DNA from 4 places in the Bradyrhizobium cedriense genome. Region 2 is predicted to be linked to each of the others. Evidence: predicted binding sites of a transcription regulator. Region 2 holds the regulator's gene; each other region holds the start of a gene.

Region 1 (4,209 bases), on a different contig from region 2:
AGCGCTGCCACGATGGCCGAGGCAGGGATCGTGATCACCCAGGCATAGACGATCGAGCTGGCGACGTTCCAGCGCACCGCCGAGACGCGACGGGCGGCGCCGACGCCGACGATCGCGCCGGTGATGGTGTGGGTGGTCGAAACGGGAACGCCGAGGAACGTCGCCATGAACAGAGTGGCGGCCCCTCCGGTCTCGGCGCAAAAGCCCTGCATCGGGGTCAGTTTCGTGATGCGCAGGCCCATGGTGCGGACGATGCGCCAGCCGCCCATCAGCGTGCCCAGCGCCATCGCCGCCTGGCAGGACAGCACCACCCAGAACGGCACGGAAAATTCGCTGCCGAGATGGCCTTGCGAATAAAGCAGCACCGCGATGATGCCCATGGTCTTCTGTGCGTCGTTGCCGCCATGACCGAGCGAATAGAGCGAGGCGGAGGCGAACTGGAGGATGCGGAAGGCGCGATCGACCGCGAACGGTGTCGAACGCACCGAGGCCCACGACACGATCGCCACCAGCATCATGGCGAGCAGGAAGCCGACCAGCGGCGACAGCACGATCGCCAGCACCGTCTTAGACAGGCCGCTCCACACCGCGGCCGAGATCCCCGCCTTCGCCATGCCGCCGCCGACGAGCCCGCCGATCAGCGCGTGCGACGACGAGGACGGGATTCCGAGCGCCCAGGTCACGAGGTTCCAGACGATGGCCCCGACCAGCGCAGCGAAGATCACCTGGGCATCGACGACCGAAGGATCGATGATGCCGGTGCCGATGGTCTGAGCGACGTGCAGGCCGAAGACCATGAAGGCGATGAAATTGAAGAACGCGGCCCAGAACACCGCGTATTGCGGCCGCAATACCCGGGTCGAGACGATGGTCGCGATCGAATTGGCGGCGTCGTGCAGGCCGTTCAGGAAGTCGAACAGCAGCGCGACGGCGATCAAGCCGACCAGGATGGGAAAGCCCAACGCTGCATCCACGGCGGCCCCGCCTTACACTTTGCGCATGATCTGTGCGGAAAACCGCAGGACACTTTTCCGGATCATGCGTTACACTTGCTCGATGACGATGCTGTTGATCTCGTTCGCGACGTCGTCGAAGCGATCGGCCACCTTCTCGAGATGGTCGTAGATCTCGGCGCCGACGATGAAGTCCATCGCATTGCCCTGGCGATGCTTGAGGAACAGCTCCTTCAGGCCGATGTCGTGGAGATCGTCGACCCGCCCCTCCAGCTTGCCGAGTTCTTCGGTGATGGCGGTCAGCATGGCGACGTTCGGACCTATCGATTGCATCAGCGGCAGCGCACGCCCGACCAGATTGGCGCATTCGATCAGAAGCCCGCCGATCTCGCGCATGGGAGGCTCGAAGGTTCGGACTTCGAACAGCATCACGGCCTTGGCGGTCTGCTGCATCTGGTCGATGGCATCGTCCAGCGACGTGATCAGGTTCTTGATGTCCCCGCGGTCGAAAGGGGTGATGAAGGTGCGGCGCACCGCCGTCAGCACCTCGCGCGTGATGTTGTCGGCGTCGTTCTCGAATTGGTTGACGCGCTGGCAATAGACCGGCGTCTCCTCGCCTCCATTGAGCATGCCCTGGAGCGCGATCGCGCCCTGGATCACCGTCTGGGCATGCCGGTCGAACAGGTCGAAGAACCGCTCTTCCTTGGGCAGGAATGCACGAAACCATCGCATCATGTGGATAGGCTACCGGTTGGAAATGGTCAGGCCCGAAGGGCTGTCATGAAACTGTCATAGACCATTTTCGATCCGCGCGCGTGTCATCTCACGCCTGCGAAGCCGGGTCATCCACCGCTTTCCAACTGCTCGCAAACAGCTTTTGAATCAGCCAGTTAGAGAGATCGCCGGAAGTAATGCGCGATTTCGCCGATGACGCCGCGGCGGAAGGTGAGCACGCAGACCACGAAGATCGTGCCCTGGATCACCGTCACCCACTGGCCGAAACCCGCCAGATATTGCTGCATGGCGATGATCGCGAAGGCGCCGACCACGGGACCGAAAATGGTTCCGAGACCACCGACCAGGGTCATCAGCACGACCTCGCCCGACATCGTCCAGTGCACGTCGGTGAGCGATGCGTTCTGCGCCACGAACACTTTCAGCGCGCCGGCAAAGCCAGCCAGCGTGCCGGACAGGACGAAGGCCAGGAACTTGTACTGGTCGGTGCGGTAGCCGAGCGAGATCGCCCGCGGCTCGTTCTCGCGGATCGCCTTCAGGACTTCGCCGAATGGCGAGTTGATGATGCGGAAGATCAGGAGGAAGCCGGCGAGGAAGCCGACCAGGACGACATAATACAATACCGTCGGCTTCGAGAGGTCGAGCATGCCGAACATGTGTCCCTGCGGGATGCCCTGGATGCCGTCTTCGCCATGGGTGAACGGCGCCTGGAGATAGATGAAGTACAGGAGCTGCGACAGCGCCAGCGTGATCATCGAGAAATAGATGCCCTGGCGGCGAATCGAGATGTAGCCGGTGATGATCGACAGCACGAACGCCGCGGCGATGCCGACGAGGATGCCGAGCTCGGGCGGCAGCGCCCATACTTTCAGCGCATGCGCGCTGCAATAGCCCGCCGTTCCCAGGAACATCGCGTGGCCGAAGGACAGCAATCCGCCGTAGCCGATCAGCAGGTTGAAGGCGCAGGCGAGGAGCGCAAAGCACAGCGCCTGCATCACGAAGAACGGGTAGACTCCCGTGAACGGCACCGCCGCCAGCAGCAGCGCCATCAGCACGAACACGATCATCTCGTCGCGCACCGCGCGAGGGGTCACCGGCAGCGTGTCGTCCGTCAGGGTTGTCATCTCAGGCCGCCCTTCCCGTCAATCCCGTTGGCTTCACCAAGAGCACCAGCACCATCAGCACGAACACGACGGTGTTGGAGGCCTCGGGGTAGAAATACTTGGTCAGGCCCTCGATCACACCGAGCGCAAAGCCGGTGATGATGGAGCCCATGATCGATCCCATGCCGCCGATCACGACCACCGCGAACACGACGATGATGAGGTCGGCGCCCATCAGCGGCCGCACCTGGTTGATCGGCGCCGAGAGCACGCCGGCCAGCGCGGCAAGGCCGACGCCGAGACCGTAGGTCAGCGTGATCATGCGCGGCACGTTGATGCCGAAAGCGCGCACCAGTGTCGGATTTTCGGTGGCGGCGCGCAGATAGGCGCCGAGCTGCGTCTTCTCGATCAGGAACCAGGTCGCCAAGCATACGACGAGGGAAAACACGACGACCCAGCCGCGATAGACCGGCAGGAACATGAATCCGAGATTCATGCCGCCCCTGAGCTGGTCCGGAATGGCGTAAGGCAGGCCGGAGGAGCCGAAATAGTTCTGGAACACGCCCTGCACGATCAGCGCGATGCCGAAGGTCAGGAGCAGTCCATAGAGATGATCGAGCCCGGTCAGCCATTGCAGCATGGTCCGTTCCAGGATCATGCCGAAGATGCCGACGATGATCGGCGCCAGCAACAGCGCCCACCAATAGTTGATGCCGCCGAGGTTCAACAGGAAGTAGGCGACGAAGGCGCCCATCATGTAGAGCGCGCCATGGGCGAAATTGATGATGTTGAGCATGCCGAAGATCACGGCAAGCCCGAGACTGAGCAGCGCGTAGAACGAGCCGTTGATCAGTCCCACCAGTAGTTGTGCGTAGAGAGCCTGCATCGGGATTAGCTTCCGCCACCAATATGAAAGCCCGCCTGCGGCACGACCGCGCGGCGGGCCACGAGAGTTACTTCTTCACCAGCGGACAGACGCTCTCGGAGAGCGGCCGGAACGCCTGGTCCGCGGGGACGGAGCCCACCAGCTTGTAATAGTCCCACGGCCCCTTCGACTCCGAGGGCTTCTTGACCTCGAACAGGTAGGCCGGGTGAATCTTGCGGCCATCGACCCGGATACTGCCCTGACCGAACAACGGATCGTCGGTCGGCATCGACTTCATCTTCTCGACCGCCTTGACGCCGTCATGCGGATTGCCGCCCATCGCCTCCAGCGCCTTGAAGTAATGGATCAGTCCCGAATAGACACCGGCCTGCACCATCGAAGGCATCGCCTTGTTCTTCATGCGCTCCGAAAAGCGCTTGGAGAAGGCGCGCGTTCCGTCGTTGAGATCCCAGTAGAAAGTCTCGGTGAAATTGAGCCCTTGCGCCACGTTGAGGCCGAGCGAATGAACATCGGTGATGAACAAGAGCAGTCC
Region 2 (4,209 bases):
CGAGCACGGCGTTCGCAGCCGAGATCGCGAGCGGATTGCCGCCGAAAGTGGAGCCATGCGACCCAGGCCCCATGCCGGAAGCGGCCTCCGAGGTGGCCAGCACCGCCCCGATCGGGAAGCCGCCGCCGAGCGCCTTGGCGAGCGACATCACGTCAGGTGTGACACCGGTGCGCTTGTACGCAAAGAGTTCGCCGGTGCGGCCCATGCCCGTCTGCACCTCATCGAAGGCGAGCAACAGGCCGCGCTCATTGCAGAGCTCGCGCAGCGCCTTCAGGAAGGCGGGAGGCGCAGAGCGAACGCCCCCCTCGCCCTGGATCGGCTCGATCAGGATGCCGGCGGTGTGCGGGCCGATCGCCTTCTTCACAGCTTCCAGGTCGCCATGGGGCACCTGGTCGAAGCCGTCCATCGGCGGACCGAAGCCCTCGAGGTATTTTGCAGATCCGGTGGCAGCGAGCGTTGCCAGCGTGCGGCCATGGAAGGCGCCCTCGAAGGTGATCATGCGGTAACGTTCCGGATGCCCCTTGGAGAAGTGATGGTGGCGCACCAGCTTGATCACGCCTTCCAGCGCCTCCGCACCGGAATTGCAGAAGAATACGAAGTCGGCAAAGCTCTCGTTGCAGAGGCGGCTTGCGAGCTTCTCGCCGTCCGGGCTCTGGAACAGGTTCGACATGTGCCAGAGCTTCGTCGCCTGCTCCTGCAACGCCTTGACCAGCGCGGGATGGACATGGCCGAGCGCATTCACCGCCACGCCAGAGGTGAAATCCAGATATCGATCCCCATTGGTCGCGATCAGCCAGCAGCCTTCGCCGCGTTCGAAACCGAGGTCGGCCCTGGCGAAAACGGGGAGCAAATGCGGCGCGGCGCTGTTAGTCATGACGTCACTTGATGTTGCGGACGGCGTGAAGCGTGCACTCGCAACGCACCATTGACCGGCCCGGAAAACGAAACGTGCCGCCTTTTAAGGGCGGCACGTGGCACTATCTTATGCTTGGCAAAACGGGTGTCAATGCCGTCCGGAAAGCCTCGCGAAACGCTGACTCCGTAGTCTTGCGGTGCCGATTTTGCGGGGTTTTCACCACGGAACATGTGGAAGCGAGTCGGCGGACTCTTGCGCGGGAGTCACGCCATATTGTAGCGTTTGAATTGTCAGATACGACATCTCGTGCAGCGGTTCTGATCCCAAGAGTCCTCATGTACCGGCGTAACGTTCGGGCGTTTTGAGCGCGCCCGGCGAGCCTTAAGGGATTCTGGGGGCACGGGTTTTCAAGGCTTAGGCATTCGCTGCGAAGGCCCCAGGATGGCAGCCGCGCAGCGAAGGAAAGGGTGCAATGACGGTTTTGACCTGGTCCGATGATCGCGTCGAGCAGCTGAAAAAGCTCTGGGAGGCCGGACTTTCGGCCAGCCAGATCGCGGCAGAGCTCGGCAATGTGACCCGCAACGCCGTGATCGGCAAAGTGCACCGGCTCGGCCTGTCCGGCCGCGCCAAAAGCCCTTCATCGGCAGCGCCCCGGCCGCGCAAGGCGCGGCCCGCGCAGCACATGATGCGGGTGACCCGCCCCGTTTCGCGCGGCAACACCGCACTGGCGCAGGCCTTCGAGGTCGAGGTGGAGGCCGAGCCTGTCACCTACGACAACGTCGTGCCGATGAGCCAGCGGCTGTCGCTGCTGGAATTGAACGAGGCGACCTGCCACTGGCCGGTCGGCGACCCCTCGAGCCCGGATTTCTTCTTCTGCGGCGGCAAGGCGCTCTCCGGCCTGCCCTACTGCGCTCAGCATTCGCGCGTGGCCTATCAGCCCGCGGCGGATCGCCGCCGTGCGCCGGCGAAGCCGGGTCCGCGCTGAGCCCGGCGCGCGCGGCCAGTCGTAGCGCAAAGACGTCTCAACACATTGGATGTCGTCCCTGCGAACGCAGGGACCCGTAGTCCCGGGGTACAATTATCGCGGGATCGTCACTCCGAGTCTTCGCCAAACCACGTCCTGTGGTTATGGGTCCCTGCGTTCGCAGGGACGACATCGGAGGATGCCGTGGCAGCCCGCTCAATCACGTCTGCCTGAGCAAACCCTAAGTCTGCTCCGCCTTCGCAAACCGGTCGTCCAGCGCATAGCCGGCGCCGCGGACCGTGCGGATCGGATCCTGCTCGCGGCCGAGATTGAGCAGCTTGCGCAGGCGGCCGATATGGACGTCGACGGTACGCTCGTCGATGTAGATGTCGCGACCCCAGACGCTGTCGAGCAGCTGCTCGCGCGAGAACACGCGCCCGGGATGCTCCAGGAAGAACTCCAGCAGACGATATTCGGTCGGGCCGAGATCGATTGGCCGGCCCGAGCGCGCCACGCGGCGCTTGTCGCGATCGAGCTCGATGTCGCCATAGGCGAGCACGGTAGCGAGCCGCTCGGGGCTGGCGCGCCTGAGCAGGCCCTTCACGCGCGCGAGCAGCTCCGGCACCGAGAACGGCTTGACGATGTAGTCGTCGGCGCCGGTGGCAAGACCCCGCACCCGCTCACTCTCCTCGCCACGCGCGGTCAGCATGATGATCGGGAGCTGCTTGGTTTCGGGGCGGGTCCGAAGCCGTCGGCACAGTTCGATGCCCGACAGGCCAGGCAGCATCCAGTCGAGCACGATCAGATCGGGAATGTGCTCCTTGAGGCGGGTGTCGGCGTCATCGCCGCGCATCACCGTCTCGACGTCATAGCCGTCGCCTTCGAGGTTGTAGCGAAGAAGCTCGGTGAGAGCTTCCTCGTCCTCAACCACCATAATGCGTGCGCCCATGTTGTCGTCGCTCCTTAGGTATTCGGCACCGTTTAGGTATTCGGCACCGTCGTGGCGAAGTTCGTCATGTCGCCCTTCGGCCGCTTGTCGGTGATCGTCTGCCCCTCGATCATGTAGAACACGGTCTCGGCGATGTTGGTGGCGTGGTCGCCGATCCGCTCGATGTTCTTGGCACAGAACATCAGGTGGATGCAGAACGAGATGTTGCGCGGATCCTCCATCATGTAGGTGAGGAGCTCGCGGAACAACGAGGTGCAGATGGCGTCGACTTCCTCGTCGCCCTTCCACACCGCCATCGCCGCCGGCAGATCGTGCGCGGCATAGGCGTCCAGCACGGACTTGACCTGCTGTTGCACGAGGTCAGTCATATGTTCCAGGCCGCGGAACAGTTTGAGCGGATGGAAGTCCGTCTCGAGCGCCGCGACGCGCTTGCCCATGTTCTTGGCGAGGTCGCCGATCCGCTCGAGATCGGTCGCGACGCGCATGGCGCCGACGATCTCGCGCAAATCGACCGCCATCGGCTGGCGGCGGGCGATGGTGAGCACGGCGCGCTCCTCGATGCGCTTCTGCAGCCCGTCGAGCTCGACGTCGATGGTGACGACGCGCTGCCCGAGCGCGACGTCGCGGCGGATCAGCGCGTCCACGGAATCGACGATCATGCGCTCGGCGATGCCGCCCATCTCGGCGACCAGACGGGTGAGCTCCTGGAGATCGGTGTCGAAGGCTTTCGCGGTATGTTCAGAACCCATATTCCGTCTCCTCAACCGAACCGGCCGGTGATGTAATCCTGCGTGCGCCGGTCGCTCGGCGACGTGAAGATCTTGCTGGTGTCGTCGAACTCGATCAACTCGCCGAGATACATGAAGGCGGTCTTGTCGGAGACGCGCGCCGCCTGCTGCATGTTGTGGGTGACGATCGCGATGGTGTAGTTCTCGGACAATTCCTGGATCAGCTCCTCGACCTTGGCGGTCGAGATCGGGTCGAGCGCCGAGCAGGGCTCGTCGAACAGGATCACCTCGGGCCGCACGGCGACGGTGCGGGCGATGCAGAGGCGCTGCTGCTGGCCGCCGGAGAGCGACAGGCCGGAGGCATTGAGCTTGTCCTTGACCTCGTTCCACAGCGCGCCGCCGCGCAGCGCCTTCTCGACCCGGTCATCCATCTCGGACTTCGAGATCTTCTCGTAGAGGCGGATTCCGAAGGCGATGTTCTCATAGATCGTCATCGGGAACGGCGTCGGCTTCTGGAACACCATGCCGACCCGCGCACGCAGCAGATTGAGATCGAGCTTGGGATCGAGGATGTTGGTCTGGTCGAGCATGAGCTGACCGGTGGCGCGCTGCCCCGGATACAGATCGTACATCCGGTTGAAGATGCGCAGCAGGGTCGACTTGCCGCAGCCCGACGGACCGATGAACGCCGTAACGCGATTGGTGCCGAGCG
Region 3 (4,209 bases), 400 kb from region 2:
CCTCCACCATCAGTAGGTCACCTTGCGTTCGACGAAGCGGAACTGGATGCCCGTCAGCACGATGACCATGATCATCAGGATCACCGACTGTGCCGCCGAGCTTCCGAGATTTCCGCCGAGCAGGCCGTCGGTATAGACCTTGTAGACCAGCGTCTCGGTCGACTTGCCGGGACCGCCGCGGGTCATGGTGTCGATGATGCCGAACGTGTCGAAGAAGGCGTAGACGATGTTGACGACCAGGAGGAAGAAGATGGTGGGCGACAGCAGCGGGAAGGTCACGGTCCAGAACCGCCGCATCGGGCGCGCGCCGTCGATCGCGGCGGCCTCGAGCACGCTTCTGGGGATGCTCTGCAGGCCGGCGAGGAAGAACAGAAAATTGTAGGAGATCTGCTTCCAGGCGGCGGCGAGGATGATCAGCGCCGCGGCCTGGTCGCCGTCGAGCAGCGGATTCCAGTCGATGCCCAGGGCCCGCAGATAGCGCGAGAGCACGCCCAGCGAGGGATGCAGCATGAAGATCCAGAGCACGCCAACCACGGGCGGCGCCACCGCATAGGGCCAGATCAGCAGCGTTCGGTAGAGCATCGAGCCGCGCAGCGGCTTGTCCGCCATCACGGCGAGCAGCAGCGCGAACGACAGCGACGACACTGCGATGGCGAAGGAGAAGAAGAAGGTTCGGAGGATCGCCTCGAAATAGGCGGGCTCCTTGAACAGATCGACATAGTTCTCGAACCAGACAAAGCTGGTCGAGAGCCCGAAGGCGTCCTGGAGCAGGAAGGACTGGATCACCGCCTGCAAGGCCGGCCAGTAGAAGAAAATCAGCACGATCGCGAGCTGCGGGGCAACCAGCGCGTAGGGCAACAGCTTCGACTGGAAGATGGCTTGCTTTTGCATGATGTCCGCAGCAGCGGCAGGCCGGTTGACCGGCCTGCCGCTTGTCGCCTTACTTCACTGCGGTCTTTTCGAACTGACGCAGCATGGTGTTGCCGCGCTCGACGGCCGCGTCCAGCGCCTGCTTGGCGGTCTTCTTGCCGGCCAGCGCCTGCTCGATTTCTTCTGCCCAGACGTCACGGAGCTGCACCATGTTGCCGAGGCGCAGGCCGCGGGAGTTCTCCGTCGGCTCCTTGTTGGTCAGCTCGAGCAGCGGCGTCTCGAGATAGGGCTGGTCCTTGTAGAAGCCTTCCGCCTTGGCCTTCTCATAGGCCGCCTTGGTGATCGGCAGATAACCCGAGGATTTGTGGATGAAGACCTGGCGATCCGTATCGGAGAGGAAAGTCAGGAATTTCGCGATGCCCTTGTATTCGTCGGCCGACTTGCCGCCCATGATCCAGAGCGAAGCGCCGCCGATGATCGAGTTCTGCGGCGCGCCCTTCACGTCGGGATAATAGGGCATCGGCACCGCGGTGAAGGCGAACTTGGCCTGCGCCTTGACGTTGCCGAAGAAGGCAGACGAGGTCAGGTAGAGCGGGCATTCGCCCGACGTGAAGCGGCCTTCGCCGGTGTTGGTGCGGCCGGCATAGTCGTAGGTCTTGTCCTTCTGGAGCTCGACCAGATTTTCGAGATGCTTGACCTGCAGCGGTCCGTTGAAGGACAGCACGGTGTCGAAGCCGTCGAGGCCATTGGCCTTCGTCGCCAGCGGCACGTTGTGCCAGGCGGAGAGCTGCTCGAGATTGACCCAGGTGACCCAGGAGTTGGAAAAGCCGCAGGTGGCGTGGCCGGCCGCCTTCAGCTTCTTGGCCGCGTCGAACACCTCAGGCCAGGTCTTCGGAATCGCGACGTTGGCCTTCTTCAGCTCGTCGAGATTGACCCACATCACGGTCGACGACGAGTTGAAGGGGAAGGACAGCATCTCGCCCTTCGAGGTCGAATAGTAGCCGGTGATCGCGGGCAGATAGGCCTTGGGATCGAACTTCTCGCCGGTCTCGGCCATCAGCTTGTAGACCGGCTTCACGGCGCCGGTCGCGGCCATCATGGTGGCGGTGCCGACCTCGAACACCTGCATGATGTGCGGCGCATTGCCGGCGCGGAACGCGGCGATGCCGGCGTTCATCGTGTCGGCGTAGTTGCCCTTGTAGGTCGGGACCACCTTGTAGTCGCTCTGCGCGCCGTTGAAGTCGTTGGCGAGCTTGACGATGACGTCGTTGTTGGCGCCGGTCATCGCATGCCACCACTGGATTTCGGTCACGGCGAAGGCCGGCGAGGAGCCGAGACCAACCGCGAGGGCAACAGCAGCAGCTGCGCCAAAATGTCGAAGAGCCATCGAGTAAACCTCCCTTGGGCCGTCAAAAATGATCGCTTGCGCTAGCAGCGCCATATGACGTTCACATGACTGTGTAAGCGGCCGAAACGAAAGCGGCAAGCGCTGGAAGAGGGAAGCCATCAATTAGGCGAACGTGCCGGGGACAGCCTCGTCCGTTCGCGCTGCACGTGAGTGCCCGCGCCGCAGTGCGGCATCGTTGTGCGAGGCTGACGGTCAGGCCGCGGGCTCCAAACCTCTACCGCTTGCGGGAGAGGTCGGCGCGCAGCGCGGGTGAGCGACTTTATCCTCTGGAGGATTGTCCCTTCGGAGACACCCTCTCCCCAGCCCTCCCCCGCAAGCGAGGGAGGGAGGGAGCGCACTACCGACGCGGCAACACTGAAGCCTATTTCATGAAGCCCTAGCGCTTGCGCTCGGGGCCGCAGACCGTGCCGTTCTTGACCATGGCGTCGATCTCGGCCTTGGAATATCCGAACTCGCCGAGCACCTCCGCCGCGTGCTGGCTGAATTTCGGCGGCAGGCGCCGCAGGCTCGGCTTGCTGCGATCGAGCCGGATCGGCGAGGCCACGCCCTTGTACCAGTCCTTCTCGATGATATCGCCGCGCGCGATCGTGTGCGGGTTGGTCAACGCCTGGTCGATCTTCTGCACCGGACCTGCGGGCAGGCCTGCCGCAAGCAGGCGATTGCACAGCGGTTCGGCCTCGTGCTGACTGAACACTGCGGCGAGCTCGGAGCGCAGCGCCTCGCGATTGGCGATGCGGTCCTTGTTGCGGGCAAAGCGCGGATCGGTGCCGAGCTCGGGCTTGCCGATCTCCTTGGCGAGCTTGCGGAACGTGCCGTCATTGCCGACGCCGATGAAGATGTCGTCGGTCTTGGTCGGGAAGATCGCGTAAGGCACAAGGTTCGGGTGCTCGTTGCCGGTGAGCGACGGCGGCTTGCCATGCATGAAATAGTTCGCGGTGTGCGGATGCATGATGGCAAGGCCGGTCTCGTACAGCGTCGTCTCGAGGAACTGACCCTTGCCGGAGCGCTGCCGCTCCGACAGCGCCATCAGGATGCCGATCGCCGCATAAAGGCCGGTGCCGATGTCGACCAGCGGCACGCCGATCCGCATCGGGCCGCTCTCGGGCGAGCCGGTCGCCGCGATCATGCCGGTCATGGCCTGGATGATGGCGTCATAGCCGGGATTGCCGCCGCGCGGGCCGTCGGCGCCGAAGCCGCAGATCCGGCAATGCACGAGACGCGGGAATTTCTCGCGCAGCGCTTCGTTGCCGATGCCCCATTTCTCCAGCGTGCCGGGCTTGAAATTCTCGATCAGGACGTCGGCCGTCTCCAGCATCTTGAGCAGCACCACGCGGCCGCCCTCGGAAGCGAGGTCGAGGCCGATGGAACGCTTGTTGCGGTTGATGCCGACGAAATAGGCCGCGTCCTCCTCATGGAAGGGAGGACCCCATTCGCGCACCTCGTCGCCCGCGGGCGGCTCGACCTTGATCACGTCGGCGCCATGGTCGGCGAGGATCTGGGTGCAGTAGGGACCGCCGAGCACGCGCGTCAGATCGATGACGCGCAGTCCGCTCATGGCTCCCGTGGCGGCTTCAGAACTCATGCCTTCGCTTCTCCTGTGTCGACGTTTGATCACAGGCCTAGCGAGGTTCGTGCACGCCAGCAATGGCCCTCCGGGTAAGGGGCGTATGCGCCGCTGCGCGCAATCCCGCCGAATGGCAAATCAGCGGAGGCGGCCGGCCCTTGGGGGATCCAGGGCCAGCCAATCCGCACTTCGATCAGACGACCGTCAGGCGAACGTCGACATTGCCGCGCGTGGCATTGGAGTAGGGGCACACCTGATGCGCCTTCTCCACCAGCGCCTCGGCTTCAGTGCGGGCAAGGCCCGGCAGCGAGACTGCGAGATCGATGTCGAGGCCGAAGCCGCCTTCGGAGCGCGGGCCGATGCCGAC
Region 4 (4,209 bases), on a different contig from region 2:
GGCACGCACCATCGGCTTGATCAGGTCGACCAGGCGGTTGCCCGCGTCGATATCGACGCCTGAATCGGCGTAAGTGAGGCCGTTTTTGCGGTCGGTCATGCCCGATTTCCAGTGGGTTTGCGGCTGGTTACGTCGAATTCCGGGGACGCGCAATGGCTCGCATGGCGCTCCTCCCTATACTATGTAGATATCAACCGGTTCAGCCTCCCGAGGGGGCCGGATTCGAGGTCAGACCGGGTGCCGGGAAGCGCTTTCGTGAGTATTCCGAACATCATTACTCTGGGCCGCATCATGCTGGTCCCGATCATCGTCTGGGCCATCGTGTCGAGCCAAATGGAGGTGGCGTTCGCCGTCTTCCTGATCGCCGGCATCAGCGATGCCGTGGACGGCTTTTTGGCCAAGCGCTTCAACATGACGAGCGAACTCGGGGCCCTGCTCGATCCGCTCGCAGACAAGGCGCTACTGGTTTCGATCTACATGGCGCTCGGCATCTGGGGCGCAATTCCGCGCTGGATTGTGATCCTGGTGGTCTCGCGCGACATCATGATCGTCGCCGCCGTGATGGTATCCTGGCTGTTCGATCGGCCGGTCGAGATGAAGCCGTCCAAGGTGTCCAAGCTCAATACTGTGGTACAGGTGGCGTTCGCGGCGCTGGTGCTGGCGGCGCTTGCCTTCGGCTTCAAGCCGGCACCTTATGATATCATCCTGATGGGCCTCGTCACGCTCTTCACGCTCTCCTCCGTGTCGCTCTATCTCGTCGAGTGGCTGCGGCACATGAGCACGATCGAGGCCAAATGAGCCAGGATGCGGCCTGCAAGAGGCCAAGTCCCGCATCATCAGGTCGAATCTCTTCAAACGGGCCGGCGCGCCGGCATGGAGCAAAGCAAGCGTGGCAGGCCGCGTCCATCCCCGACAATTGGCGTTCTCGCTTCCGCACGCGGAGAGCCTCAGCCGGGACAATTTCCTCGAAGGTCCGGCCAACGCTGCCGGCGTCGGCCTGATCGACAGCTGGCCGGAATGGCCAAACCGGGTCATGTGGCTGGCCGGCCCGGAAGGCAGCGGCAAGAGCCATCTCGCCGCGATCTGGGCCGAGCTTTCAGGCGCCCGCTCGACCACCGCCAACGCCCTGACCGCGGCAGGCGTGCCGGGCGCGCTCGCCACCGGCGCGCTGGTGGTCGAAGATCTCAAGGCAAAGGATTTTGACGAGCGCGCCCTCTTTCACCTGATGAACCTCGCCCGCGAGGAAGGCGCCTACGTCCTCTTCACCGGGCGCGAGGCGCCGGCCTCGCTGGAGATCGAGCTTCGCGACCTGCGCTCGCGTCTGCGGGCCGTTCCGGTGGTCGCGCTCCTGCCCCCCGACGACCAGCTCTTCCGCGGCCTGATCGTCAAGTTCTGCGCCGACCGCCAGCTCACGGTGGATGAGAGCGTGGTGGGCTACCTCGCCACCCGCCTGGAGCGGTCCTCGGCCGCCGCCCGGCAGGCCGTGGAACTGCTCGACGCTGAAGCCCTCCGCCTCGGCCGTCCCGTAACCCGGGCTCTAGCGGCAGAGCTGCTCAGGGACGCCTGATCGGCGCGGCTCCTTCAAGTCCCCGAAGCCAGCTTGACGCCGCGGAGAGGCGGAACATCAATGTCATCGAAACGTCATCGGTGTAACACATGCTCCCCGGGGTTTTGCGCATAAGTCGCAAAGTGAGGCGAGACAGGATGGACCGACTTCTGATGGACTCTGCGCAAGCTGTTGAAACTAAAGAGAAAGCCCAAGAACCCGAGGGCTTGCCGGCGATCGCATCCAGCCCTGAACGGTTCATCAACCGCGAGCTGTCCTGGCTGCACTTCAACCGCCGCGTCCTGGAGGAAGCGGTCAATCCCAACCACCCCGTGCTGGAGCGGGTGCGTTTCCTGTCGATTTCGGCGAATAACCTCGACGAGTTCTTCATGGTCCGCGTCGCCGGCATCAAGGCCCAGGTGCGCGAGGGCATTGCCGAGCGCAGCCCCGACGGCCTGACGCCGTCCGAGCAGCTCGCGCTGATCAACCGCACCGTCTCCCAACTCGCCTCCGACCAGCAGGCGATCTGGCGCGACCTGCGCAGCGCGCTGGCCGAGGTCGGCATCGTGCTGGTCGACGGCAAGGAAGTCTCCAAGGCGGAACGGACCTGGATCGAGGACTATTTCCTCAACAACGTCTTCCCACTGCTGACACCGCTCGCGATCGATCCCGCCCACCCTTTCCCGTTCATTCCGAGCCTCGGCTTCACCATCGCGCTCCAGCTCACGCGCGCCGCCGACGGCAAGCAGATGAACGCGCTGATCCGCATGCCCGGCAAGATCGACCGCTTCATCCGCCTGCCGGCCGAAGGCACGGTGCGGCTGATCTCGCTGGAGCAGGCAACCGCCCTTTTTATCAACCGCCTGTTCCCCGGCTACAATCTGCACGGCCAGGGCGCCTTCCGGATCATCCGCGACTCCGAGCTCGAAATCGAGGAAGAGGCCGAGGACCTCGTCCGCCTGTTCGAGACCGCCCTCAAGCGCCGCCGGCGCGGCTCCGTCATCCGGCTCGAGATCGATGCCAAGATGCCGGAGCAGTTGCGCAGCTTCGTGCAGCACGCGCTGTCGGCCGCCGATGACGAGGTCTTCCTGGTCGACGGCGTGCAGGCGATGAACGAGCTCTCGCAGCTCACCCGCCTCGACCGGCCCGATCTCGAATTCACCCCTTACGTGCCGCGCCATCCCGAGCGCGTGCGCGAGCACGGCGGCGACATCTTTGCGGCGATCCGGCAGAAGGATCTCGTCGTCCATCACCCCTACGAATCCTTCGACGTCGTCGTGCAGTTTCTGCAGCAGGCCGCACGCGACCCAGATGTCGTCGCGATCAAGCAGACGCTCTACCGCACCTCCAACAACTCGCCGATCGTGCGCGCGCTCGCCGAAGCGGCCGAAGCCGGCAAATCCGTCACGGCCTTGATCGAGTTGAAGGCTCGCTTCGACGAAGAGGCCAACATCCGCTGGGCGCGCGACCTCGAACGCGCCGGCGTGCAGGTCGTCTACGGCTTCCTCGAACTGAAGACGCACGCAAAACTCTCGATGGTGGTGCGCCGCGAGGGCGGCAGCCTCACGACTTACGTCCATACCGGCACCGGCAACTATCACCCGGTCACCGCGCGCATCTACACCGACCTCTCCTACTTCACCTCCGATCCGACCATTGGCCGCGACGCCGCGCGCGTGTTCAATTTCATCACCGGCTATGCCGCGCCGAGCGATCTGGAAAGGATGGCGGTGTCGCCGCTGACCTTGCGCAAGCGCATCATCGAGCACATCCAAGGCGAGACCGCGCATGCGCGGCACGGCCGGCCCAGCGCGGTCTGGATGAAGATGAACGCGCTGGTCGACCCCGACATCATCGACGCGCTCTACGAGGCCTCCCAGGCCGGCGTCCAGGTCGAGCTCGTGGTGCGCGGTATCTGCTGCCTCAGGCCCGGCATCCCGGGCCTGTCGGAGAACATCCGCGTCAAGTCAATCATCGGGCGCTTCCTGGAACACGGCCGAATCTACTGCTTCGGCATGGGCCAGGGCCTGCCGAGCGCCAAAGCGGCTGTGTATATCTCGTCCGCCGACATGATGCCGCGCAACCTCGACCGCCGCGTCGAGGTGCTGTGCCCGCTGCAAAATCCCACGGTGCATCAGCAGGTTCTCGAACAGATCATGGTCGCCAATCTGAAGGACAATGAACAGAGCTGGCAGTTGTTGCCGGACGGGTCGTCAACGCGTATGAAGACCGCGAAGGGCGAGGAGCCTTTCAACGTCCACAACTACTTCATGACAAATCCGAGTCTGTCTGGCCGTGGAAAGTCGCTCAAGGAATCCTCGCCGCGTCGTCTCACGCGCCGGAACGAACGCCATCAATCCTGACCGGGGATTTGCGACGTGAAGCGGCCGCGCAAGCGCGGCTCGAGCGTCGCGGTGATCGACATCGGCTCCAACTCGGTCCGTCTCGTCGTCTACGAGCGACTGTCGCGAAGCCTCATCCCGATCTTCAACGAGAAGACGCTGTGCGGCCTCGGGCGCGAGGTGCAGAGCACGGGCCTGCTCGCGCCCGACGCCGTCGACAAGGCGCTGACCTCGCTCAAGCGTTTCCGCGCATTGTGCCGCGTGATGCAGGTCGGGCGGGTGTTCGCGATCGCGACCGCGGCCTGCCGCGACGCCTCCAAC

Evidence for each region. Region 2 encodes PhoB, which activates phosphate uptake and scavenging genes when phosphate is short. Its sites were predicted from a motif close to TGTCATNNANCTGTCAT; they were not measured.
Region 1: the regulator PhoB is predicted to act here: its motif matches at 1,730-1,746, upstream of ACYCVF_RS14195 (DUF47 domain-containing protein).
Region 3: the regulator PhoB is predicted to act here: its motif matches at 2,312-2,328, upstream of ugpB (sn-glycerol-3-phosphate ABC transporter substrate-binding protein UgpB).
Region 4: the regulator PhoB is predicted to act here: its motif matches at 1,629-1,645, upstream of ACYCVF_RS13780 (RNA degradosome polyphosphate kinase).

The regions. Positions count from the first base shown of each region.
Region 1 covers NZ_JBTSWB010000003.1:525,277-529,485, forward strand. The annotation lists gene ACYCVF_RS14190 (inorganic phosphate transporter) at 1-974, opposite strand, end outside; gene ACYCVF_RS14195 (DUF47 domain-containing protein) at 1,044-1,688, opposite strand; gene ACYCVF_RS14200 (branched-chain amino acid ABC transporter permease) at 1,844-2,812, opposite strand; gene ACYCVF_RS14205 (branched-chain amino acid ABC transporter permease) at 2,814-3,677, opposite strand; gene ACYCVF_RS14210 (ABC transporter substrate-binding protein) at 3,745-4,209, opposite strand, start outside.
Region 2 covers NZ_JBTSWB010000004.1:579,103-583,311, reverse strand. The annotation lists gene ACYCVF_RS19350 (acetylornithine transaminase) at 1-874, opposite strand, end outside; gene ACYCVF_RS19345 (GcrA family cell cycle regulator) at 1,329-1,841, shown strand; gene phoB (phosphate regulon transcriptional regulator PhoB) at 2,062-2,769, opposite strand; gene phoU (phosphate signaling complex protein PhoU) at 2,802-3,518, opposite strand; gene pstB (phosphate ABC transporter ATP-binding protein PstB) at 3,530-4,209, opposite strand, start outside.
Region 3 covers NZ_JBTSWB010000004.1:178,875-183,083, forward strand. The annotation lists gene ugpE (sn-glycerol-3-phosphate ABC transporter permease UgpE) at 1-10, opposite strand, end outside; gene ugpA (sn-glycerol-3-phosphate ABC transporter permease UgpA) at 10-891, opposite strand; gene ugpB (sn-glycerol-3-phosphate ABC transporter substrate-binding protein UgpB) at 941-2,257, opposite strand; gene ACYCVF_RS17580 (CaiB/BaiF CoA transferase family protein) at 2,655-3,860, opposite strand; gene ACYCVF_RS17585 (organic hydroperoxide resistance protein) at 4,036-4,209, opposite strand, start outside.
Region 4 covers NZ_JBTSWB010000003.1:437,141-441,349, forward strand. The annotation lists gene purM (phosphoribosylformylglycinamidine cyclo-ligase) at 1-99, opposite strand, end outside; gene ACYCVF_RS13770 (CDP-alcohol phosphatidyltransferase family protein) at 256-798, shown strand; gene ACYCVF_RS13775 (P-loop NTPase family protein) at 890-1,567, shown strand; gene ACYCVF_RS13780 (RNA degradosome polyphosphate kinase) at 1,720-3,909, shown strand; gene ppx (exopolyphosphatase) at 3,925-4,209, shown strand, end outside.